DNA from 2 places in the Streptomyces zaehneri genome. Region 2 is predicted to be linked to the other one. Evidence: riboswitches for the same ligand, from Rfam matches in the RefSeq annotation. Region 2 holds a riboswitch; the other holds the start of a gene.

Region 1 (11,934 bases), on a different contig from region 2:
TCGACCCACAGGAAGGCCCCGACCTCGTCCGCGATCCGGCGGAACTCCGCGAAGTCCAGCTGCCGCGGGTACGCCGACCAGCCCGCGATGATCACCTTCGGGCGGTGCTCCTTGGCGAGCCGCTCCACCTCGGCCATGTCGACCAGTCCGGCGTCGTCCACGTGGTAGGCGACCACGTCGAACTGCTTGCCGGAGAAGTTCAGCCGCATGCCGTGGGTCAGGTGACCGCCGTGCGCCAGGTCCAGGCCGAGGATCGTGTCACCGGGCTGGGCCATCGCGAACAGGGCGGCCTGGTTGGCGGAGGCGCCCGAGTGCGGCTGCACGTTGGCGTACTCGGCGCCGAACAGCTCCTTGATCCGGTCGATCGCGATCTGCTCGGCCACGTCGACGTGCTCGCAGCCGCCGTAGTAGCGGCGGCCCGGGTAGCCCTCGGCGTACTTGTTGGTCAGGACCGAGCCCTGCGCCTCCATCACCGCGAGCGGAGCGAAGTTCTCCGAGGCGATCATCTCGAGCGTGGACTGCTGGCGGTTCAGCTCGGCGTCGACCGCGGCGGCGATCTCCGGGTCGAGCTCGTGCAGGGGCGTGTTCAGGACGGACATGCGTCTACGACTCCTCAGCCGGCGGTGAAGGCGGTGTATTCGTCGGCGGTGAGCAGGTCGTCCTGCTCGCCCGCCGTGCGTACCTTGAACAGCCATCCGCCCTCGAAGGGGGCGGAGTTCACCAGCGCCGGGTCGTCGACGACGTCCTGGTTGACCTCGACGATCTCGCCGGAGACCGGCGCGTACAGCTCGCTGACCGACTTGGTCGACTCCAGTTCGCCGCAGGTCTCGCCCGCGGTCACCGTGTCACCGACCTCCGGGAGCTGTACGAAGACCACGTCGCCGAGCGCGTTGGCCGCGTGCTCCGTGATGCCGACCGTCGAGACGCCGTCCTCGGCGACCGAAAGCCACTCGTGCTCCTTGCTGTAGCGCAGCTGCTGGGGGTTGCTCATGGCTTGAATTCTCCTGTACGCGGGAGGGTGCTGGTGAAGGGGGGACTGCTGGAAACGCACGTGAGCAGCGGAAATGTGCCCAGGGTCACGTGCGGGCGGGCGTCAACGCGCCCAGTGTCTACTTCCGGCGCTTGTAGAACGGCAGCGCCACGACCTCGTACGGCTCGTGGCTGCCTCGGATGTCCACGCCGACGCCCGTGGTCCCCGGCGCCGCGTGGGCGGCGTCGACGTACGCCATCGCGATCGGCTTGCCGAGAGTGGGGGAGGGGGCGCCGGAGGTGACCTCGCCGATCACCTCGCCGCCGGCGACGACGGCGAACCCGGCGCGCGGGACCCGACGGCCCTCGGCGACCAGGCCGACGAGGACGCGAGGGGGCTGCGAGGCGGCGCGCTCGGCGGCCGCCTCCAGCGCCGTACGTCCGACGAAGTCGCCGTCCTTGTCGAACTTCACCACCCGGCCGAGCCCCGCGTCGAACGGGGTGAGGGAGGTGCTCAGCTCGTGCCCGTACAGCGGCATGCCCGCCTCCAGGCGCAGCGTGTCCCGGCAGGACAGACCGCAGGGCACCAGTCCGACTCCCTCGCCGGCCTTGGTCAGCGCCTGCCACAGCTCGACGGCGTGCTCCGGCCGGACGAACAGTTCGAAGCCGTCCTCGCCGGTGTAGCCGGTGCGCGCGACGAGGGCGGGAACGCCGGCGACGGTGCCGGGCAGACCGGCGTAGTACTTCAGGCCGTCCAGGTCGGCGTCGGTGACGGCGGCGAGGATGCCGGGGGACTCGGGGCCCTGCACGGCGATCAGGGCGTAGGCGTCGCGGTCGTCGCGGACCTCCGCGTCGAAGCCCTCGGCGCGCTCGGTCAGCGCGTCCAGCACGACCTGCGCGTTGGAGGCGTTGGCCACCACCATGAACTCGGTGTCGGCCAGCCGGTAGACGATCAGGTCGTCCAGGATGCCGCCGTCCGGCCGGCAGATCATCGTGTAGCGGGCGCGGCCGTTCCTGACCGCCCCGATGTTGCCCACCAGGGCGAAGTCGAGAAGGGCGGCCGCCTGCGGGCCGGTGACGGTGATCTCGCCCATGTGCGACAGGTCGAAGAGCCCGGCCCGGGTGCGGACGGCGTGGTGCTCGTCGCGCTCGGAGCCGTAGCGCAGGGGCATGTCCCAGCCGGCGAAGTCGGTCATCGTCGCGCCGAGCGCGCGATGCACCGCGTCGAGGGCGGTGTGGCGCTGCGCGGCGGTCTGGTCGGATGCGGGGTCGGTACTGCTCATCGGGCGTTCGTCTCCCAAGGCATGACGGCACGGCGAGGTCGTTCCTCCCCATCTGTCATCGGAACCTGAGAGGTTCGCCATGACAACCCGCGACGGGATCGGTCATGACTTGCACCTTGGGTGGAGCCACTGGAGACAGCGGCCCGCTTTTCAGATGTGCCTCGCCCGCGCGGTAACGGGGCCTGAGAGATTCAAGGGAGGGACTTGCTCCTTCGGCGCCCCAGCGAAGCTGCTGCTGAGGACTCTCCCGCGCGGATTCAAACGGCCGGTATGCAGTTGGCGCGGCCATCATTGCACGGCTCGCCCCGATCACGGCAGGCCGCATCTGTAACCGGCTTGTGTCGGTACGCGCACGAAATCGCCGGGCGTGGCGCATTACCTTCTCTTTACGCTCGGTGGGGATGAGGACACCATCTGACCCCAGGGGAGGACGATCACGGTGAACAGGTCGACCAGGGCAAGGCCCACCGCATTCGCGACCGGCTCGGGGATCGCGCTGCCCGCGCAGCCCGTCGCCCCGGCCCGGGAGGCGGCCGGCCCGCAGTCGGCGCCCGTCGTCCGCGACCTGCGGGAGCGGGCCGGCCGCAGCCCGCACGGCCTGCTCTTCGGCCCCCGTGACCTGGTCGTGGTCACGGGTCTGCCCGGCAGCGGCAAGTCCACCCTCATGCGGCGGACCGTGCAGGGCATCCGCGTCGACTCCCAGGACACCCGGGACCGCTGGGACGCCCGTGCCCCCCGCTTCCTGCCCTACGGCCTCTACCGCCCCCTGGTCCGGCTCGCCCACTACGCCGGACTGCGCCGGGCGCTGCGCAGCGGCGAGGGCGTCGTCGTGCACGACTGCGGTACCCAGGCCTGGGTCCGTGACTGGCTGGCCCGCGAGGCCCGCCGCCGCGGCGGCACCCTCCACCTGCTGCTGCTGGACGTCGCCGCGGACACGGCCCTGGAGGGGCAGCGCGAGCGCGGCCGGGGCGTCTCCCGGTACGCGTTCCTGCGCCACCGCCACGCCGCCGCCCGGCTGGCGTGCTCGGTGGAGAAGGGCCGGCTGCCCCAGGGCTGCGGCTCGGCGGTCCTGCTCGACCGCGCGGCGGCCGACACACTGCGCCGCATCGGGTTCACGGGCTGAGGGCTCGGGCGCGGCCCCCGGTACCCGCTAGCCTTTCAGCCACAACGGAGTGAGCGGTTCTCAGCAGGCGGTAGGCAGATGGATTTCCCCCCGGCGAACTTTCCGACGGACTTCTCCGCGGACTTTCCGGCGCAGGCGCACCCCCATCCGCACGGCGGATGGCCCGGCAACGAGCTGGAGGAGGTGCTCTCCGTCTCCCTCGGCGTGCCGGGAGCCGGCGGCCGGATCGTCGAGGTGCTCGGACGCAGCTTCGTCTGGGTGCCGCTGCCCGGCGGCGGCGGCCCGCACAGCGGCCCCCTCGACCTGCCCACGATGGAGATCGAGGGCCAGGTGTACGTGCCGGTCTTCAGCTCCGAGGAGCAGTTCCGGCAGGTCGTCGGCTCGCACATGTCGTTCACGATCGCGCCGGCGGTGGAGTTCGCCCGGGGACTGCCCCCGCAGGTGGGCATCCTGGTGAACCCGGACGGTGTGGTCGGCGTCCCGCTGCCCCCGCCCGCCGTGGCCGAGCTCTGCCGGGCGGGCCGCACTCCGCTGGACGGCACCGCGGCCGGCGGCCGGGTCCGTCTGTACGAGCCCGACTGGCAGGACGACCCGATGGACTTCCTGGCCGCGGCCTCGGCCGAGTTCGAGGCCACGGGCGTGGTCCGCACGGCCCGCCGCTGCCTGGCCGCCATCGAGACGGCGGACCCGGTGATGTTCGTGGGAGTGGAACTCTCCCGGCTGGAAGGCGACCTGAGGGCCCTGCCGTTGGAGGCCCTGGGCAGGGCTCTGGGCAGGACCTCGGCCCCCTGGCCGGTCAACCTGGTCCTTCTGGACGTCGCCCAGGACCCGGTGGGCGACTGGCTGAGAGCCCGCGTCCGCCCCTTCTACACGAGGGACCGGTGAACCCGCCCGAGGGGCACGGGGCCGTGTCCGGGTGCGGCTGTGCCGCGGGGCACGCCCGGCCACGCGGGATCCGCGGCCCGACGATCGCAGCGGGCCCCGCGCTCTCAACGGCCGGACCGGCGGAGCGCCTAAGCTGGACTCCGACGCGGGGCAACTTCTCGAAGGGGCGATAAAAAGTGAGCGCTGGCACTGCCGCGACCGGCTCGGTCGAGCACATGCTGCGCCAGGTCACGCCCGGGCGCTACGACGCCTACGAGGCGCTCCTGCGCGCGCTCGCGACCCCCTCCTCCGGCCAGGTCTGGATGCTGCTGTGGCACGGCCAGGCCGGCTCCCCGGACGCCCAGTACGGAAACATGGAGGTCGAAGGGCACGGCTACGCCCCCTGCGTCACCTCCGCCCAGGAACTCAGCGCGAGTGGCTGGAACAGGTCGTACGAGGTGGTCGACGGGCTCGACGTGGCCCGCACCCTCTACCCCGACCACTACGGCCTCTGGCTGAACCCGCACGCCCCCGGCGGCGGGGTCGGCATCCCGTGGCTGGACCTGCGCCGGATCGCCACCGGCCTGGAGCGCCAGCCGGCCGGGCCGCTGCGGCTGTCCGAACCGGGCATCGAGATCCCGCAGTTCTACGCCCTGCTCGCGCAGAACGCCCACCGTACCCCGGCGGTGCGCGCGTTGCGTCGCGCCTGGGTGCAGCCGGCACTCGGCGCGCCCTATCTGGCCATCGGGCTCGACGTGTACGACTCCTCCCCGCAGGCCGTGGACGCCGTACGGGCGATGATGCAGCAGTCCATCGGGGCCGTGCCGGACGGGCTGCCGGTGTCGACGGTCGCCATGACGGACGAGTACGACCCCGTCGTGATGTGGATGCGCGCCACCGCCCGGCCCTTCTACGACCGCGAGGCGCACGCACCTGCCCCGGCCCAGGCTCCCGCCGGCGGCTACGGCTATCCGCCCACCGGACGTTACTGACGGCCGAATCGGGTCCTGCCGCGAGGTGGGGGCCGGATGTCTTCGCGCGTAGATGGCGACGATTGGTACCGGTTTTGTCCGATCTGGGCCAATAAGTCAGTGTCCGGGGGCCGTTACCCGCCGTCCGGATAACGGAACCCCTCTACCCGGATCACGTTTACGCATCCATTCACTGCCAAGTCTGGCTACAGATCGCCAAACCGTTGAAGACTCCGGCGTCAGGGGACTTATCCCCTGCGTATTACGGACTGATCACGCCGCTACAGCGGCAAGTGCGGGCCGGCTACCGCCGGTTGAGAGGGGTCCCTGCCAGATGACGGCACCATTGCACGAGCCGACCGCGGAAGCGGCCCCGAGCGCGGCCGAGGAAGCGTCGGTCGCCACCAGCGGCGCCAAGGCCGTTCAGGGCCGTTCCCTGGGCCGGATCGCCTGGGAGCGCCTCAAGCGGGACAAGCTCGCCCTCACGGGCGGCGTCGTCGTGCTCGTCCTGGTCGTGGTCGCGCTTCTCGCGCCGGTCATCACCGGGCTGCTCGGGCAGGACCCGAACGAGTACCACGAGAGCCTCATCGACCCGCTCTTCGGCACGCCCACGGGCTCCCTGGGCGGCGTCAGCGGCGACCACCTGCTCGGTGTCGAGCCGGTCAACGGCCGCGACATCTTCGCCCGCATCCTCTACGGCGCCCGGATCTCGCTGCTGGTCGGCTTCCTGTCGGCCGTGGTCGCGGTGATCCTCGGAACGGTGCTGGGCATCCTCGCCGGCTTCTTCGGCGGCTGGGTCGACTCCCTCATCAGCCGGGTGATGGACGGTCTGCTCGCCTTCCCGCAGCTGCTCTTCATCATCGCGCTGGTCTCCGTCATGCCGAACGACCTGCTCGGCCTCTCCGGTTCGAGCGTGCGTGTCTTCGTGATGATCCTGGTCATCGGCTTCTTCGGCTGGCCCTACATCGGACGCGTGGTGCGCGGCCAGACGCTCTCGCTGCGCGAGCGCGAGTACGTCGAGGCCGCCCGATCGCTGGGCGCGGGTCGGCTGTACATCCTGTTCAAGGAACTGCTGCCCAACCTGGTCGCCCCGATCGTCGTGTACACGACGATGATGATCCCCACCAACATCCTCACCGAGGCGGCGCTCAGCTTCCTGGGCGTCGGTGTCAAGCCGCCCACCGCCTCGTGGGGGCAGATGCTCTCGAGCGCGATCGACTACTACGAGTCCGACCCCATGTACATGGTGGTCCCGGGTGTGGCGATCTTCATCACCGTGCTGGCCTTCAACCTCTTCGGTGACGGCGTCCGGGACGCGCTGGACCCGAAGGCCTCCCGCTGATCCGCCCCGACGGGGATCCGCGAACACAGCGAGCCGCAGAACCGCCGAACACACGGCGCCCCAACCGTCCCGTGGTCTTCACACGGGGTATCTCTCATCTATCCGGAGGATCCGAGATCGTGACTACCCAACGCACCTCAGGGCGGCGGAAGCAGGCATTTGCCGCTGCTGCCGCGGTCGCCGCGCTGCTGACCACGGCGGCGTGCGGCGGCGGTGGAGACGACGGCGACAAGGGCTCGAGCTCCGGTGCCGCCGGCTTCGACGCCGCGAACAACAAGGTCGCCCAGGCCTCCGCCGCCAAGAAGGGCGGCACGCTGAAGTTCGGTGCCGCGCAGGACGCCGACTCGTGGGACACCACGCGTGGCTACTACGGCATGATGTGGAACTTCGCCCGCTACTACAGCCGTCAGCTCGTCACCAACAAGGCCGAGCCGGGCGCCGCGGGCGCCGAGGTCACTCCGGACCTCGCCACCGAGACCGCGAAGGTCACGGACGACGGCAAGACCTACACGTACACCCTGCGTGACGGCGTCACGTGGGAGGACGGCAAGCCGATCACGTCCAAGGACGTGAAGTACGGCATCGAGCGCGTGTGGGCGCAGGACGTGCTGTCCGGCGGTCCGACGTACCTGAAGGACGTGCTGGACCCCAAGGGCGAGTACAAGGGCCCGTACAAGGACACGTCCGCGGACAAGCTGGGTCTGAAGGCGATCGACACGCCCGACGACAAGACCATCGTCTTCCACCTCCCGCAGGCCAACTCGGACTTCGAGGAGATGCTGGCCCTGGTCTCGGCCTCGCCGGTCCGCCAGGACATGGACACCAAGTCCAAGTACGGCCTGAAGCCGTTCTCCTCGGGCCCGTACAAGTTCGCGTCCTACAGCCCGGGCAAGGACCTCAAGCTGGTCCGCAACACCTCCTGGAAGCAGGCCTCGGACCCGATCCGCAAGGCCTACCCGGACCAGATCACCATCCAGTTCTTCTCGGACGCCAACCAGCTCGACCAGCGTCTGATCAGCGGTGACCTGGACCTCGACCTGAACCAGACCGGCATGTCGCCGCAGGGCCGCACCACCGCCCTGAAGCAGCACAAGGCCAACCTGGACAACCCGGTCACCGGTTACGTCCGCTACGCGGTCTTCCCGCAGAGCGTCGCGCCGTTCAACAACATCGAGTGCCGCAAGGCCGTCATCCTCGGCGCCGACCACGTGTCGCTCCAGACCGCCCGCGGCGGTCCGGTCGCCGGTGGTGACATCGGCACCAACATGCTGCCGCCGTCCGTCCCGGGTGCCGAGGGCCAGAAGTACGACCCGTACGAGATCTCCGGCGCCAACAAGAGCGGCAACGAGGCCAAGGCCAAGGAGGCCCTGAAGGCCTGCGGTCAGCCGAACGGCTTCAAGACCACCATCGCGGTGCGTAACAACAAGCCGGTCGAGGTGGCCACCGCCCAGTCCCTCCAGGCGTCGCTGAAGAAGATCGGCATCACCGCCGAGATCGACCAGTACGACGGCTCGCAGACCGCCGGCATCATCGGCAGCCCCTCGAACGTGAAGAAGAAGGGCTACGGCATCATCATCATGGGCTGGGGTCCCGACTTCCCGTCCGTCCAGGGCTTCGGTCTGCCGCTGTGGAACAGCAAGTACATCTCCGAGAGCGGTAACAACAACTACGCGCTCATCAACGACAAGACGATCGACGGTCTGTTCTCGTCGTACGTCACCACGCTGGACGACGCCGGCAAGACCAAGATCGCCACGGAGATCAACCACAAGGTGATGGAGGGCGCGTACTACCTGCCCTTCGTCTTCGAGCGGTTCCTCAACTGGCGCTCGGACAACCTGGCGAACGTCTACACCACCGACGGTTACAGCGGTCAGTACGACTTCGTCAACCTCGGCCTGAAGAACCCGAAGAAGTAGTCCCGGCACACCCGCCGAACGGCACGAAAGGCAGGTGAAGGCCGGCGCGGCGTGATCGCGGGCCACTGGGGGCCCCTCCCGCATCCACAAGACAGTGGGGGAGATCTCCGGTGGCCCGCGGTCCGCGGCGGGCCGAGAGCTGTGCTCGCTTACCTCATCAGGCGGCTGTTCGCCGCCGCAGTGATGCTCGTGGTCATCGTCATGGTGGTCTTCGGCATCTTCTTCCTCATCCCCAAGTGGGCTGGCGTAGACATCGCCTTGAGCTTCGTGGGCAAGCAGGCCGACCCTGCCGCCGTCGAGGGTGTGCGCGAGAAGCTGGGCCTGGGCGACCCGATCTACGCCCAGGTCTGGGAGTTCTTCAAGGGCATCTTCGCCGGCCGGACCTACACGGGCGGTGGCGATTCCATCCACTGCGCCGCCCCGTGCTTCGGCTACTCCTTCCGCAGTGAGCAGGCCGTCTGGCCGGTGCTGACCGACCGCTTCCCGGTGACCCTGGCGCTCGCGCTCGGTGCCGCCGTGCTGTGGCTGATCTTCGGTGTCTCGGCGGGTGTGCTCTCCGCGCTCAAGCGGGGCAGCCTGTGGGACCGCGGCGCGATGGTGGTCGCGCTCTCGGGTGTCTCCCTCCCGATCTACTTCACCGGCATGCTCGCCCTGTCGATCTTCGTGTACGGACTGGACCTGTTCGACGGGCAGTTCGTACCCCTGGAGGACAGTCTCAGCGGCTGGTTCGGCGGCATGATCCTGCCGTGGGTCACCCTCGCGTTCCTGTACGCGGCCATGTACGCCCGCATCACCCGGGCCACCATGCTGGAGATCCTGGGCGAGGACTACATCCGCACCGCCCGCGCCAAGGGCCTCAAGGAACACACCGTCATCGGCAAGCACGCCATGCGCTCCACGATGACCCCGCTGCTGACGATGCTCGGCATGGACCTCGGCGCCCTCATCGGCGGTGCGATCCTGACCGAGACGGCGTTCAACCTGCCCGGCCTCGGTCAGGCGGTGCTCAACGCCATCAAGAACCAGGACCTGCCCATCATCCTGGGCGTCACCCTGATCACTTCTCTGGCGGTGCTCGTCGCCAACCTCGTGGTGGACATCCTGTACGCCGTGATCGACCCCCGAGTGAGGCTCTCATGACCGAACTCAGCAAGAGCGGAGCGGCCGTGGGCGAGCCCACCCCCGCCTCGCCCGCGCCGACCGCCTTCCTCGAAGTGCGAGACCTCAAGGTGCACTTCCCGACCGACGACGGCCTGGTCAAGTCCGTCGACGGGCTCAGCTTCCAGCTGGAGAAGGGCAAGACCCTCGGCATCGTGGGCGAGTCCGGTTCCGGCAAGTCGGTGACCTCGCTCGGCATCATGGGCCTGCACACCGCCGGCCAGTACGGCAAGCGCAAGGCGCAGATCTCCGGTGAGATCTGGCTGGACGGCACCGAGCTGCTGTCCGCCGACCCGGACCACGTGCGCAGGCTGCGCGGCCGTGAGATGGCGATGATCTTCCAGGATCCGCTGTCGGCGCTGCACCCGTACTACACGATCGGTCAGCAGATCGTGGAGGCCTACCGGATCCACCACGACGTCGACAAGAAGACCGCCAAGCGCCGCGCGGTCGAGATGCTCGACCGGGTCGGCATCCCGCAGCCGGACAAGCGGGTCGACAGCTACCCGCACGAGTTCTCCGGCGGTATGCGTCAGCGCGCGATGATCGCGATGTCGCTGGTCAACAACCCCGAGCTGCTGATCGCGGACGAGCCGACGACCGCCCTGGACGTGACCGTCCAGGCGCAGATCCTCGACCTCATCCGTGACCTCCAGAAGGAGTTCGGCTCCGCGGTCATCGTGATCACCCACGACCTGGGCGTCGTCGCCGAACTCGCCGACGACATCCTGGTGATGTACGGCGGCCGCTGCGTCGAGCGGGGCCCGGCCGACAAGGTGTTCTACGAGCCCCGGCACCCCTACACCTGGGGTCTGCTCGGCTCGATGCCGCGGCTGGACCGTGAGCAGCAGGAGCGCCTGATCCCGGTCAAGGGCTCCCCGCCCTCGCTGATCAACATCCCGTCCGGCTGCGCCTTCAACCCGCGCTGCCCGTACGCGGACCTCCCGAAGGACAACGTCACCCGCACCGTCCGGCCCGAGCTGGCCGAGGTCGGCAGCCGGCACTGGGCCGCCTGCCACCTGGGCACGGAGCAGCGGGAGCGTATCTGGACCGAAGAGATTGCGCCGAAGCTGTGAGTGACGACGAGAAAGCGGTGAAGATCCCCGCGCAGGCCGAGGGCCCGACGCAGGGCGCGACCCTCACCAAGGACCCCGCCCCCGGCGAGGTCCTGCTGAAGGTGACCGGCCTGCAGAAGCACTTCCCGATCAAGAAGGGCCTGCTCCAGCGGCAGGTCGGGGCGGTGCACGCGGTCGACGGCATCGACTTCGAGGTCCGCTCCGGCGAGACGCTCGGCGTCGTGGGCGAGTCCGGCTGTGGCAAGTCCACGATGGGCCGGCTGATCACCCGGCTGCTCGAACCGACCGCGGGCAAGGTCGAGTTCCAGGGCAAGGACATCACGCACCTCGGGGTGAGCGGCATGCGTCCGCTGCGCCGCGATGTGCAGATGATCTTCCAGGACCCGTACTCGTCGCTGAACCCGCGTCACACCATCGGCACGATCGTCGGCGCTCCCTTCAAGCTCCAGGGCGTCGAGCCCGAGGGCGGCATCAAGAAGGAAGTGCAGCGGCTGCTGTCGGTCGTGGGTCTCAACCCCGAGCACTACAACCGCTACCCGCACGAGTTCTCCGGCGGTCAGCGTCAGCGCATCGGCATCGCCCGCGCGCTCGCGCTGAACCCGAAGCTGGTCGTGGCGGACGAGCCGGTCTCGGCGCTGGACGTGTCGATCCAGGCGCAGGTCGTCAACCTGCTCGACGACCTCCAGCAGGAGCTCGGCCTCACCTACGTGATCATCGCGCACGACCTCTCGGTCGTCCGGCACGTCTCGGACCGCATCGCGGTGATGTACCTCGGCAAGATCGTGGAGCTGGCCGACCGCGACCTGCTCTACAAGTCGCCGATGCACCCGTACACCAAGGCGCTGATGTCGGCGGTGCCGATCCCGGACCCGCGGCGCAAGAACGCCAAGAGCGAGCGGATCCTGCTCAAGGGCGACGTGCCCTCGCCGATCTCGCCGCCGAGCGGCTGCCGCTTCCACACCCGGTGCTGGAAGGCGACCGAGGTCTGCAAGACCACCGAGCCGGCCCTCGTCGAGCTGCGGCCCGGCCAGCAGGTCGCCTGCCACCACCCGGAGAACTTCGCGGACCAGGCCCCGCAGGACACCGTGCTGCTGACCGTCGCCAAGGAGGCGGCGGAGCTGGTGGCCGACGAGGTGCTCGCGGAGTCGGCGGAGACGTCGGCCGCGGTGGCGGCGGAAGTCGCGGCCGAAGCGGCTGCCGAGGCCGCCGAGCCCGTGGTGACCGCCGAG
Region 2 (11,934 bases):
GTGCCGAGGGCGGGCCTGGCCATGGGCAGCAGGATCCGCCAGAAGAACTTCAGGGGCCCGCAGCCGTCGAGGGTGGCCGCCTCCTCCAGCTCGGCGGGGATCTCCCGGAAGAACCCGCGCAGGACGACGATGGTCATGGGCAGCCCGAAGGCGGCCTGCGGCAGGATCACGCCGAGCGGGTTGTCCAGCAGGCCCATCGAGCGCAGCAGCAGGAACAGGGGCAGCGCCGCCACCGCGAAGGGGAACATCAGCCCCATCGTGAACAGGGTGAACAGCATCTCCCGGCCACGGAAGGCGAACCGGGCGAAGGAGAACGCGGCCAGCGCCGAGACCGCGACGACCACCACGGTCGTACCGGCCGCGATGAGCGTGCTGCTGCCGACGAGCTGCCAGAAGGAGCCGGAGCCGAGGATGTCCGTGTAGTTGGAGGTGACCCAGGGATCGGGCAGGCCGATGGGGTTGCGGGAGAGCTGGTCGGTGGACTTGAAGCCGGACAGCACGGCGTAGCCCAGCGGTACGGCCATCACCGCGCCGACGAGCCCGAGGACGAGGTGCAGGGGAAGCGTCCGGCCGGTCCGGCGGGTGCTCCGGCCGGTCTCACGGGTTTTCACGCGCCGCCTCCTCGCATGGTCGTGGTGGCGCCCTGAAGGTCCCGGCGGAGCACGAACCGCTGGTAGGCGAGGGCGAAGACGAGACTGATGCCGAACATGGCCACGCTGATCGCGCTGGCGTAGCCGACCTGGTAGCGCTTGAAGCCGTACTGGAACATGGTCACGGCCATCGTTTCGGAGTGGTGGTCGGGGCCGCCCGCGGTGACCACCCACACCAGGTCGAAGAGCTGGATCGAGCCGATGACCGACAGGAAGACGCTGATCCGCAGGGTCGGCGCGAGCAGCGGGAGGGTGACGTTGCGGAAGCGCTGCCAGGGACCCGCTCCGTCGATCAGGGCGGCCTCCGTCAACTCGGCCGGGATGGACTGGAGTCCGGCCAGGTAGAGCATCATGTGGAAGCCGAAGTACTTCCACGTCATGACCAGGAAGAGGGTGGCCATGACGGTGGAGGGGTCGGCGAACCACTGACCGCCCACCCCGTCCAGACCGATCGCCCCCAGGACGTGGTCGGCGAGACCGTCGTCCGGGGCGAAGATCATGCTGAACAGCACGCCGGTGATCGCCTCGGAGAGGATGTACGGCGCGAAGAACAGCATCCGGTACACGGCCCGGCCGCGGATCTTCTGGTTGAGCGCGACCGCGAGGGCCAGCGCGAACGGCAGCTGCAGGACGAGCGAGAGCCCGACCAGGAGCAGGCAGCGCCACAGGTCGCCCAGGAACACCGGGTCCTGGAAGAGCCGGGTGAAGTTGTCGCCGCCGATGTAGTCGTCGGGCATGCCGAAGCCGCCCCAGCGGAAGAACGAGGCGTACAGCGCGAACAGCATCGGCAGCAGCACGAGCGTGCCGAACAGCACCAGCGCGGGCACCTGGAAGCCGACGGCGGTGAGCCAGTGCCGCGCCCGCCGCCGCGCCCGGCTCCGGCCCGAACCGGCGGACGGGGGCGGCGGGCCGACGTCCGGGCCGCTGCGCTTGTCCGGAAGGAAGGTGGAGGTCATCGCCTGCTACTGCTCTTCCTTCGCGACCTTGGTGATCGACTCGGTGACCTGCTGAGGCGATTTGGACCCGGCTATGAGGGCGGCGACGCTGTCGTTGACCTCCTGGCCGAGGGCCGGCGCGTAGGCCTGGTCGAGGTAGAGCTGGAAGCCGGTGGCGGCCTTCAACTGGGCCTGTACGGCCTTGATGTTGGGGTCGGCGATGGCGCTCTCGGCGGCCGGCACGACGGGCAGCACCCCGGTCTTCTTGACCAGTTCGGTGTCCGTGGCGGCGGTGGCGAAGAACTTCAGGAAGTCGACGGCCGCCTGCGGGGCGTCCTTGCGCAGGGCGTGCCCGCCGCCTCCGCCGAACACCTCGGTGATCACGCCCTTGCCGCCGTCGACCGCCGGGAACGGGAAGAAGCCGAGGTTCGCCCCGAGCCCCTTGCCCGCGTCGGCCTCCACCACCGGCGCCCACTGGCCCATGAGTTCCATCGCCGCCTTGCCGTTGCCGACGGCGGCGGCCTGGCCGGTGGGGCTGGAGTAGGCGGCGCCGAGGAAGCCCTTCTGGAACGGCTGGAGATCGACCAGGTCCTGGAGGTGCTGCCCGGCCTGCACGAACCCGTCCCCGGTGAAGTCCTTGTCGTCCCCGGCCGTGCGCAGGGCGTCGACACCGGCGGTGCGCATCGCGAGATACGCCCAGTAGTACATTCCGGGCCACTTCTCCTTGCCCGCCAGCGCGAGCGGGGTGATCCCGGCGGCCTTCAGCTTGCGCACCGCGTCGAGGAAGCCGCTCCAGGTGGTCGGGGGAGCACTGATTCCGGCCTGCTTGAAGAGCGCCTTGTTGTACCAGAACCCGATCATGCCGATGTCGAACGGGACACCGTACGCCTTCTTGTCGAGCAGGTAGGGCTCGCGGGCGACCGGCAGCAGGCCGTCGCCCCACTCCTTCGTCCGCTCCGTGAGGTCCTCGACGAGCCCGGCGTCGACCTGTTGCCGCAGGACACCGCCGCCCCAGGTGTGGAAGATGTCGGGCAGCTTCCCGGAGGCGGTGAGCGCCGTCATCTTCGACTTGTAGGCGTCGTTCTCCAACTGCACGATCTTGATCTTCACCTTGGGGTTCTGGGCCTCGAACTGCTTGGCGAGACCGGCCCAGACGTCCTTGGTCGGCTGGGTGGTGGAGATGTTCCACCACTCGATGGTGGTCGTCCCCGACGACCCTCCGTCCGAGTCGCCGCCGCAGGCGCTCAGTGCCGTCATGCTCAGACCGGCCGCGGCGGAGGCCGCCAGAAAGCCGCGGCGGGAGAGTGCCGGGTCGCCCATCATGCGCTCCTTGATAGATCGAAAGTTTCGAACCAGATCCAGAAAGCTTCGCTGCTGCCGCACCCTAGAGACACCCTCCGACGGGTGGCAACCCCTTGAACACAGGGAATCCGGGGGTCTTTTCACGGGAGAAGGCTCAGGGAGGCGTCATGCGCCCTCGAAACATTCGGATCAATCGGCGAACATTACGAAGCGGGCGGGGCAATGATCCGGCGGCTGGAAACAAACCAGGCGGTGTGTCACGCTGCGTGTCCACCCCGCGACCAGTCTTAACGGAAGCTTGACGCCGTGCCGCCCGTGATCCAGGGGCCCAGGCGTCACTCTCCGCTTACGCTGATTCCGCCGTCCGCGTGATGGCCGAAACCACACGCCGATCCGTACCTCAGGAGCGCCCGATGGCCACCGCCGAGCACCCTCCTCCCGGCCGCCTGCGCGCCTGGATGCTGGAGGGCCTGTCCGACATGGGCAAGGGTCACGCTCACCAGGCGACCCCGGACACCGAGCCCGCGCCCGAGCACAAGGGCCAACGCTGGTACCGGGTGATGTGTCTGACCGGCGTCGACTACTTCTCGACCCTCGGCTACCAGCCGGGCATCGCCGCCCTCGCGGCCGGCCTGCTCTCACCGGTGGCGACGATCGTGCTGGTCATCGTCACCCTGGCGGGCGCCCTGCCGGTCTACCGGCGCGTGGCCGAGGAGAGTCCGCACGGCGAGGGCTCGATCGCGATGCTGGAACGGCTGCTGTCCTTCTGGAAGGGCAAGCTGTTCGTCCTGACCCTGCTCGGGTTCGCCGCCACCGACTTCCTGATCACGATCACCCTGTCCGCGGCGGACGCCTCGACCCACCTGGTCGAGAACCCCCACCTCACCAGCGCCCTGCACGGCAGGCAGATGGTGATCACGCTCGTCCTGGTCGCCCTCCTCGGCGCGGTGTTCCTCAAGGGGTTCCTGGAGGCCATCGGCGTCGCGGTCGCCCTGGTCATCGCCTACCTCGGCCTGAACGTCGTCGTGGTGGTCGTCGGCCTGTGGCACGTGCTCACCGAGGAACATGTGGTCACCGACTGGACCGCCGCTCTGACCGCCGAGCACGGCAACGCGTTCGCGATGATCGGCGTCTCACTTCTGGTCTTCCCCAAGCTCGCGCTGGGCCTGTCCGGCTTCGAGACCGGCGTCGCGGTCATGCCGCACGTCCAGGGCGACCCGGACGACACCGCGGAGAACCCCAGGGGCCGTATCCGCGACACGAAGAAGCTGCTGACGACCGCCGCCCTGATCATGAGCGTCTTCCTCATCGCGACCAGCTTCATCACCACGGTGCTGATCCCCGAGAAGGAGTTCGAGTCCGGCGGCCAGGCCAATGGACGCGCCCTCGCGTACCTCGCCCACGAGTACCTGGGCAACGCCTTCGGCACGGTGTACGACGTGTCGACGATCGCCATCCTGTGGTTCGCCGGCGCCTCCGCGATGGCCGGGCTGCTGAACCTGATGCCCCGCTACCTCCCCCGCTACGGCATGGCCCCGCACTGGGCCCGCGCCGTCCGCCCGATGGTCATCGTCTTCACCCTCGTCGCCTTCCTGGTCACCTGGATCTTCGACGCCGACGTCGACGCCCAGGGCGGCGCCTACGCCACCGGCGTCCTGGTCCTGATGTCCTCGGCGGCGATCGCGGTGACCATCGCCGCCCGCCGCGCCCGGCAGCGGGGCTGGACGGCCGGCTTCGCCGTGATCTCGGCGGTCCTGCTCTATGTGACCGTCGTGAACGTCATCGAGCGCCCCGACGGCGTGAAGATCGGCGCCTGCTTCATCGCGGGCATCATCCTGGTCTCGCTGCTGTCCCGGCTGGCCCGAGCCTTCGAGCTCCGGGTGACCAGCGTGACGATGGACCCGATGGCGGAACGTTTCATCCGGGACATGGCGAGCCGCAAGATACGGTTCATCGCCAACGAGCCCGACCAGCGCGACAAGGCCGAGTACCGCGACAAGATCGAACAGATCCGGCAGGACAACGACATCCCCGGGGAGGATTTCGTCTTCGTCGAGGTCACCGTCGTCGACCCCTCCGAGTTCGAGTCGGGCCTGACCGTACGCGGCGAGGTGCTGCACGGCCGCTACCGCGTCCTGACCCTGGAGTCCTCCTCCATCTCCAACGCCCTGGCCGCACTGCTGCTGCACACCCGTGACTCCACCGGCTGCATCCCGCACATCTACTTCGAGTGGACCGAGGGCAACCCCTTCGCCAACTTCCTGCGCTTCTTCCTGTTCGGCCAGGGCGAGGTCGCTCCGGTCACCCGTGAGGTCCTGCGCGAGGCCGAACCGGACCGCGACCGCCGCCCCCGCGTCCACACCGGCTGACCCGTCCCGGACCGTCGTCCCCAAGGCGACACGAGACGACGGGATCCGACCCGCCCGACGCCGCCAGGACGACGCATACCCGCACATAACGCCCATAAGGCGACCTGCGGCCTACCGTTGACGCTCATGAGCCTGAGCATCCGCAACCAACTCCCCGGCACCGTCACCGCCGTCCGGCCCGGCGAGGTGATGGCCACCGTCAAGATCCGTCTGGACGGCGGCCAGGACCTCACGGCGGCCATCACGCTGGAGGCCGCGAACGAACTCGCCCTCGCCGCCGGCACCGCCGTCCGCGCCCTGGTGAAGTCGACGGAGGTCTCCCTGTCCACCGGCCGGGTCGACGGCCTCTCGATCCGCAACCAGCTCACCGGCACGATCACCGGCCTCCTGACGGGCGGGGTCATGGCCTCGGTGAGGGTCTCCATGGACGGGGCCGATCTCACCGCGGTGATCACCGAGGAAGCGGCCACCGACCTCGGCCTCTTCGTCGGCTCCGACGTCATCGCACTGATCAAGGCGACCGAGGTGTCCCTGGCGACGGCTTAGGCCGTGTCCGCAAAGTCCCGCCTGGCTCGCGACGCCCGGCACACGCTCCCCCGGAGGGGCGACCCCCAGCCGCGTCGTCGGGATCGCCCACGTACACCCGGTACGAGGGCGACCCTCCGCCTCGCGATCGCACGCACCGGACGCCGCGAGCCCTGCCCCGCGGGCAGACGGCGCTGCTTTGCGGACACACCCTGGCACGCGTGAGGGCCCCCGCCCGGAACGGACGGGGGCCCTCACGCACCGGCTCAGTCCTCGTACGCGTCCAGCGGCGGGCAGGAGCAGACCAGGTTCCGGTCGCCGAAGGCCTGGTCGATCCGGCGCACCGGCGGCCAGTACTTGTCGGCGGCCGACACACCGGCCGGGAAGACGGCTTCCTCACGCGTGTACGCGTGCTCCCACTCCCCGCCCAGCGCGGCCGCGGTGTGCGGAGCGCCGTGCAGCGGGTTGTCCTCGGCCGGCCACTCGCCCGCCCCGACCTTCTCGATCTCCGCACGGATGGCGATCATCGCCTCGCAGAAACGATCGATCTCGATCAGGTCCTCGGACTCGGTCGGCTCGATCATCAGCGTCCCGGCCACCGGGAACGACATCGTCGGCGCGTGGAACCCGTAGTCGATGAGCCGCTTGGCGACGTCGTCGACGCTCACGCCGGTCGCCTTGGTCAGCGGCCGCAGGTCGATGATGCACTCGTGCGCGACCAGCCCGCCCGGCCCGTTGTAGAGCACCGGGTAGTGCGGCTCCAGCCGCTTGGCGATGTAGTTGGCGCTCAGCACGGCCACCTGCGTGGCCCGCTTGAGCCCCTCGCCGCCCATGAGCCGCACGTACGCCCACGAGATCGGCAGTATCCCGGCGGAGCCCCAGGGAGCCGCGGAGACCGGCCCCACCCCGGTGTCCGGCCCGGCGGCGGGCTGCAGCGGGTGGTTCGGCAGATACGGCGCCAGGTGCGACCGTACGGCCACGGGTCCGACGCCCGGGCCACCGCCGCCGTGGGGGATGCAGAACGTCTTGTGCAGGTTCAGGTGCGAGACGTCACCACCGAAGTGCCCCGGCTTGGCGAGACCGACGAGCGCGTTGAGGTTGGCGCCGTCGACGTACACCTGCCCGCCCGCCTCGTGCACCTGGGCGCAGATGTCGGCGACATGCTCCTCGAACACCCCGTGCGTCGACGGGTAGGTGATCATCAGCACCGACAGTTCGTCCCGGTACCGCTCGATCTTCGCCCGCAGGTCCTCGACGTCGATCTCGCCGTCCTCGGCGGTCTTCACGACGACGACCTTCATGCCCGCCATCACGGCACTGGCCGCGTTCGTGCCGTGCGCGGAGGACGGGATGAGGCACACGGTCCGCTGCTCGTCCCCGTTGGCCCGGTGGTAGCCGCGGACGGCGAGCAGCCCGGCCAGCTCGCCCTGCGACCCGGCGTTCGGCTGGAGCGACACCTTGTCGTACCCGGTGACCTCGGCGAGCCGCTCCTCCAGCTCGCGGATGAGCGTCAGGTAGCCCTCCGCCTGCTCGGCCGGCGCGAAGGGGTGCAGCTGCCCGAACTCGGGCCAGGTGACCGGCTCCATCTCGGTGGTCGCGTTGAGCTTCATGGTGCAGGACCCCAGCGGGATCATGCCCCGGTCCAGCGCGTAGTCCCGGTCCGCGAGCCTGCGCAGGTAGCGCAGCATCGCGGTCTCGGAACGGTGCTGGTGGAAGACGGGATGCGTCAGGATCGCGTCGGACCGCAGCAGTCCGGCGGGCAGGCAGTCTGCGGTGGCCGCGTCGAGCGCCTCGATGTCGCCGTCCACCCCGAAGGCGGCCCAGACGGCGGACACCTGCGCCCGCGCGGTCGTCTCGTCGCAGGCGATCGACACCTGGTCGGCGTCGACGAGGTGCAGGTTGACCCCGAGCTCCCGCGCGGCGGCGACGACCTCGGCGGCCTTCGCCGGCACCCGCACGGTCAGCGTGTCGAAGTACGACCCGTGCACGACCTCGACGCCGCCGGCCTCGAGCCCGGCGGCGAGGATGGAGGCGTACCGGTGTGTGCGCAGGGCGATCGCCCGCAGCCCGTCCGGACCGTGGTAGACGGCGTACATCCCCGCCATCACCGCCAGCAGCACCTGCGCCGTGCAGATGTTGCTGGTGGCCTTCTCGCGCCGGATGTGCTGCTCACGCGTCTGGAGCGCGAGCCGGTAGGCCTTGTGCCCGTCGGCGTCCACCGACACGCCCACCAGCCGCCCGGGCAGGCTGCGCGCGAACTGCTCGCGGACGGCCATGTAACCGGCGTGCGGCCCGCCGAAGCCCATCGGCACGCCGAACCGCTGCGTCGTACCGACGGCGATGTCCGCACCCAGCTCGCCCGGCGACTTCAGCAGCGTCAGCGCGAGCAGATCCGCGGCGACGGTGACGAGCGCGCCGAGCCCGTGCGCCTGGTCGACGAGCGCCTTGAGGTCACGTACCGCACCGGAGGCGCCGGGGTACTGGACGAGCACGCCGTTGATCTCCCGCGCGGCGATCTCCGCCGGGATCCCGTCGCTCAGGTCGGCGACGACGATCTCCACGCCCGTCGGCTCGGCGCGGGTCTCGATCACGGCGATCGTCTGCGGAAGCGCGTCCGCGTCGATGAGGAAGAGGCCCTTCTTGTTCTTCCCCATGCGCCGGGACAGCGCCATCGCCTCGGCGGCCGCCGTGCCCTCGTCGAGCAGCGACGCGCCGGAGGTCGGCAGCCCGGTGAGGTCGGCGACCACGGTCTGGAAGTTCAGCAGCGCCTCGAGCCGGCCCTGGGAGATCTCCGGCTGATACGGCGTGTAGGCCGTGTACCAGGCCGGGTTCTCCATGACGTTGCGCAGGATGACGGGCGGGGTGAACGTCCCGTAGTAGCCGAGGCCGATCATCGAGTCGAGGACCTGGTTGCGGTCGGCCAGCGAGCGCAGCTCGGCCAGCACCTCGGCCTCGGTGCGCGCGCCCGGCAGGTCAAGCGCGTCGGCGTTCTTGATCACATCCGGGACCGCGGCGGCGGTGAGCTCGTCGAGCGAGCCGTAGCCGACCTGTGCGAGCATCTTGGCCCGCGCTTCGAGGTCGGGCCCGATGTGGCGCTGTTCGAAGGGAATTCCCTGCTCGAGCTCTGTGAGCGGAATGCGGTGGGCGGTCATTACGGAGGCCTCCTGGTCTGACACGACCTTCGAGGGTCACCACGGTGGGTACCCGGACGGCCTCCCCCTCTGTCATCTCAACCTGAGAGCTTCACCGGGTCGCCCGAGGGCACCCCGGCTTTCACCGTCGGTGAGAGCGGAAGCCGTCGACGCCGTCGACACCCGCCCTGCTTTCCAGAGTGACCTCGTCCGTGCGGTACGTGAGCCTGAGAGATTCCGGGGAGGATTTGCTCCTTCGGCGCCTCCGGTGATGTCCGGAGGACTCTCCCGCGCGGTGTCAGCAGCCGTTGTCAGACTACCAGCGGGGTCCATGAGACTCGCTCGAGTGGCCGCTCGTCCCAATCTGCTCTTTTGTAGTGCTTACGGATGAGTTGCGACCAAGTGGAGGGCCCGTGCAGAGCGACATCGATCCGCGCAACCTGATCGGCCGCAAGGCATTCGACCGCAACGGCACCAAGATCGGCACGGTCGACGAGGTCTACCTCGACGACGCCACCGGAGTTCCGGAGTGGGCGGCCATACGCACCGGTCTGTTCTCCCGTGACGCCTTCGTCCCTCTGGAGCCCAGCCGGCTGGTCGAGGGCACTCTGCGCATCCCCTTCGAACGGGCCCTGATCAAGGACGCTCCCGACTTCGGCGTGGGCCGCCACCTCTCCCCCGAACAGGAGCTCCAGCTCTACCACCACTACGGCCTCGACGTGGGCGCCGCTCCCCCGCTCCCCGATCGCGACTTCGGCCGGCTGGCGGGTACGGACGACAGCTGAAGCCCCTCGGCCCCTCAGCCGCAGGCCTGAATGAGCGCCCGGAGAATCCCGGCGGGGTCGTACAGCGGCCAGGCGCCGTCCGTGACGACTCTTCGGGTGCCGCCGTCGACCGGATCGGTCCGCGCCCAGTGGGCGGAACCGACGCCCACCTCGACCTCCAGACCGGAGGCGGTCACATACCGCCATTCGGTGACGGGGCCCCACTCCTGAACCCGGACCACCTCCCCCAGAGCCAGCTCACGCGCCCACCCGTCGTCCTGCGCGTACCGGGCGGGCGCCGTCGACAACACCACGAGGTCCACATCCGAGTCGGGACGCGCGGCCCCGCGCGCAAAGGACCCGACGAGCAGCAGCCCCACCACGTCGCTCCGGTTCCCGGCCCACCGGGTGACCCGGCCCACCACCCGGCACACCTCCGCTTCGCGCTCCGGCGACACCCCGGCCGGGTCCGCGAACCGGCCTCCGTGCAGCTTCATGCAGCTCCCCATCCGTCACCGGTGTCACCCTTCTCGGGACACCGCCACCGCTCCGACGCACCCCACACTTCGTACCGCTTCACTCTGTGTAACTGATCGGCCTCACGCGGAGTTCCCGGGCGCCACCCCCGACGGCCTCGCCTCCGGATACGGCAAGCCTCCCGCCGTCCCGCCGTCGTCCTCGGGTCTTCGTCGCACCAGCGGCAACGGATCCGCCGGCTCCAGCCCCGGATCGTCGGTCCTGAAGGTGCGCACCCGTCCCGGCTCCGACTCGGGCGTCTCGAACCGAACGGTGACCCGGCCCAGCCCGCTGCCCTGCACCCATCCGTGGCCCAGCTCGGCATGCCGCACATCGTGTCCTGGGCGCCACTGGCGCTCGACCGGCACCGGCACCTCGCTGACGGGCTCGTCCGCGAGTTCCTCCTCGGGACCGTCCGCCCGGTCCTCGGCGGCCTGCGCGAACAGATCCTCCTGTGTGAAGTCCGCCAGTCCGCTGACGCCCACCCCGAGCAGCCGCACCCCGCCCGTCGTGTCCACCGAGTCGAGCAACCGGGCAGCCGCCTCCCGGACCACCGCCGGATCATCGGTGGGCCCGCGCAGGGTCTCGGACCGGGTGAGAGTGGAGAAGTCGTACCGCCGCACCTTCAGCACGATGGTCCGCCCCGACAGACCGGCGCCCCGCAGTCTGCGCACACACCGGTCCGCGAGCCGCTGCACCTCCAGCTCCACCCGGACCCGGTCGTGGATGTCCACGTCGTACGTGTCCTCGACCGACACCGACTTGGCCTCCCGCTCGGCCACCACGGGCCGGTCGTCGCGGGCCAGCGCCATGGCGTACAGCGCGTGCCCGTGTGCCTTGCCCAGCAGCCGCACCAGCTCGTCCTCACCCGCCTCGGCGATCTCGTCGATCGTGGTGATCCCGGCCCGGCGCAGATGGTCCCCCGTCGCCGGACCGACCCCCGGCAGGGTCCGCACCGACAGCGGGCCGAGCAGGGCCCGCTCGGTTCCCGGCTCGATGAGCACCAGCCCGTCGGGCTTCGCCTGCTCCGAGGCGATCTTCGCCAGCATCTTGCAGGAGGCCAGGCCCACCGACCCCGTGAGCCCGGTGACGGCCCGTATGTCCGTGCGCAGCCTGATCCCCGCCAGCCGCGCCGACTCACCGTCCCAGGCCGCTCCCCCGGCATCCAGGTCCACGAAGGCCTCGTCCAGACTCAGCGGCTCCACCAGCGGCGACAGCGCCCGCAGCAGCCCCATGACCTGCTCGCTGATCGACCGGTAGAACGCGAAGCGCGGAACCAGATACGCCGCGTTCGGAGCCCGCCGGCGCGCCTGGGCCATGGGCATCGCCGAGTGCACTCCGAAGACCCGCGCCTCGTAGGAGGCGGTAGCGACCACTCCACGGGGCCCCAGACCACCCACGACGACGGCTTTCCCGCGCAGGCTCGGCTTGGACGCCTGCTCCGCCTGGGCGAAGAAGGCATCCATGTCGAGATGCAGGATCGTGGGCGTGTTTCTCACATGTCCGATGCTGCACCACGCCACTGACAATGACGTCGTACGGCCGCCCCTCGCGTCCTGGGAAGGGTGTCAGACCGCCCGGTTGCGCCGACGGGCCAGTTCGTCCGCCGGATTGTGCCCGACGAGCGTCTCCCCGGTGTCGACACGCTCCCCGTGCAACTGCGACAGCGCGCTCTCGACGTCCCGCCACACCACGCCCACAGCGATCCCGAAGATGCCCTGACCGCCCTGGAGCAGCGCGTG

What was found. A riboswitch is a leader RNA that binds a small molecule or an ion and turns the genes downstream of it on or off. The one in region 2 is predicted to bind glycine.
Region 1: linked by a shared signal. The riboswitch ahead of gcvT (glycine cleavage system aminomethyltransferase GcvT) and the one ahead of gcvP (aminomethyl-transferring glycine dehydrogenase) in region 2 are both predicted to bind glycine.

The regions. Positions count from the first base shown of each region.
Region 1 covers NZ_JASTTJ010000001.1:336,149-348,082, forward strand. The annotation lists gene glyA (serine hydroxymethyltransferase) at 1-599, opposite strand, end outside; gene gcvH (glycine cleavage system protein GcvH) at 614-991, opposite strand; gene gcvT (glycine cleavage system aminomethyltransferase GcvT) at 1,110-2,252, opposite strand; glycine riboswitch at 2,295-2,412, opposite strand; glycine riboswitch at 2,413-2,512, opposite strand; gene QQM72_RS01525 (AAA family ATPase) at 2,686-3,375, shown strand; gene QQM72_RS01530 (enhanced serine sensitivity protein SseB) at 3,454-4,260, shown strand; gene QQM72_RS01535 (enhanced serine sensitivity protein SseB C-terminal domain-containing protein) at 4,476-5,231, shown strand; gene QQM72_RS01540 (ABC transporter permease) at 5,545-6,552, shown strand; gene QQM72_RS01545 (ABC transporter substrate-binding protein) at 6,672-8,471, shown strand; gene QQM72_RS01550 (ABC transporter permease) at 8,613-9,611, shown strand; gene QQM72_RS01555 (ABC transporter ATP-binding protein) at 9,608-10,705, shown strand; gene QQM72_RS01560 (ABC transporter ATP-binding protein) at 10,702-11,934, shown strand, end outside.
Region 2 covers NZ_JASTTJ010000002.1:613,743-625,676, forward strand. The annotation lists gene QQM72_RS05540 (carbohydrate ABC transporter permease) at 1-524, opposite strand, end outside; gene QQM72_RS05545 (carbohydrate ABC transporter permease) at 608-1,606, opposite strand; gene QQM72_RS05550 (extracellular solute-binding protein) at 1,613-2,905, opposite strand; gene QQM72_RS05555 (APC family permease) at 3,301-5,256, shown strand; gene QQM72_RS05560 (TOBE domain-containing protein) at 5,383-5,802, shown strand; gene gcvP (aminomethyl-transferring glycine dehydrogenase) at 6,048-8,933, opposite strand; glycine riboswitch at 9,118-9,213, opposite strand; gene QQM72_RS05570 (PRC-barrel domain-containing protein) at 9,326-9,697, shown strand; gene QQM72_RS05575 (nucleotidyltransferase domain-containing protein) at 9,712-10,173, opposite strand; gene QQM72_RS05580 (DNA polymerase IV) at 10,276-11,691, opposite strand; gene QQM72_RS05585 (MerR family transcriptional regulator) at 11,761-11,934, opposite strand, start outside.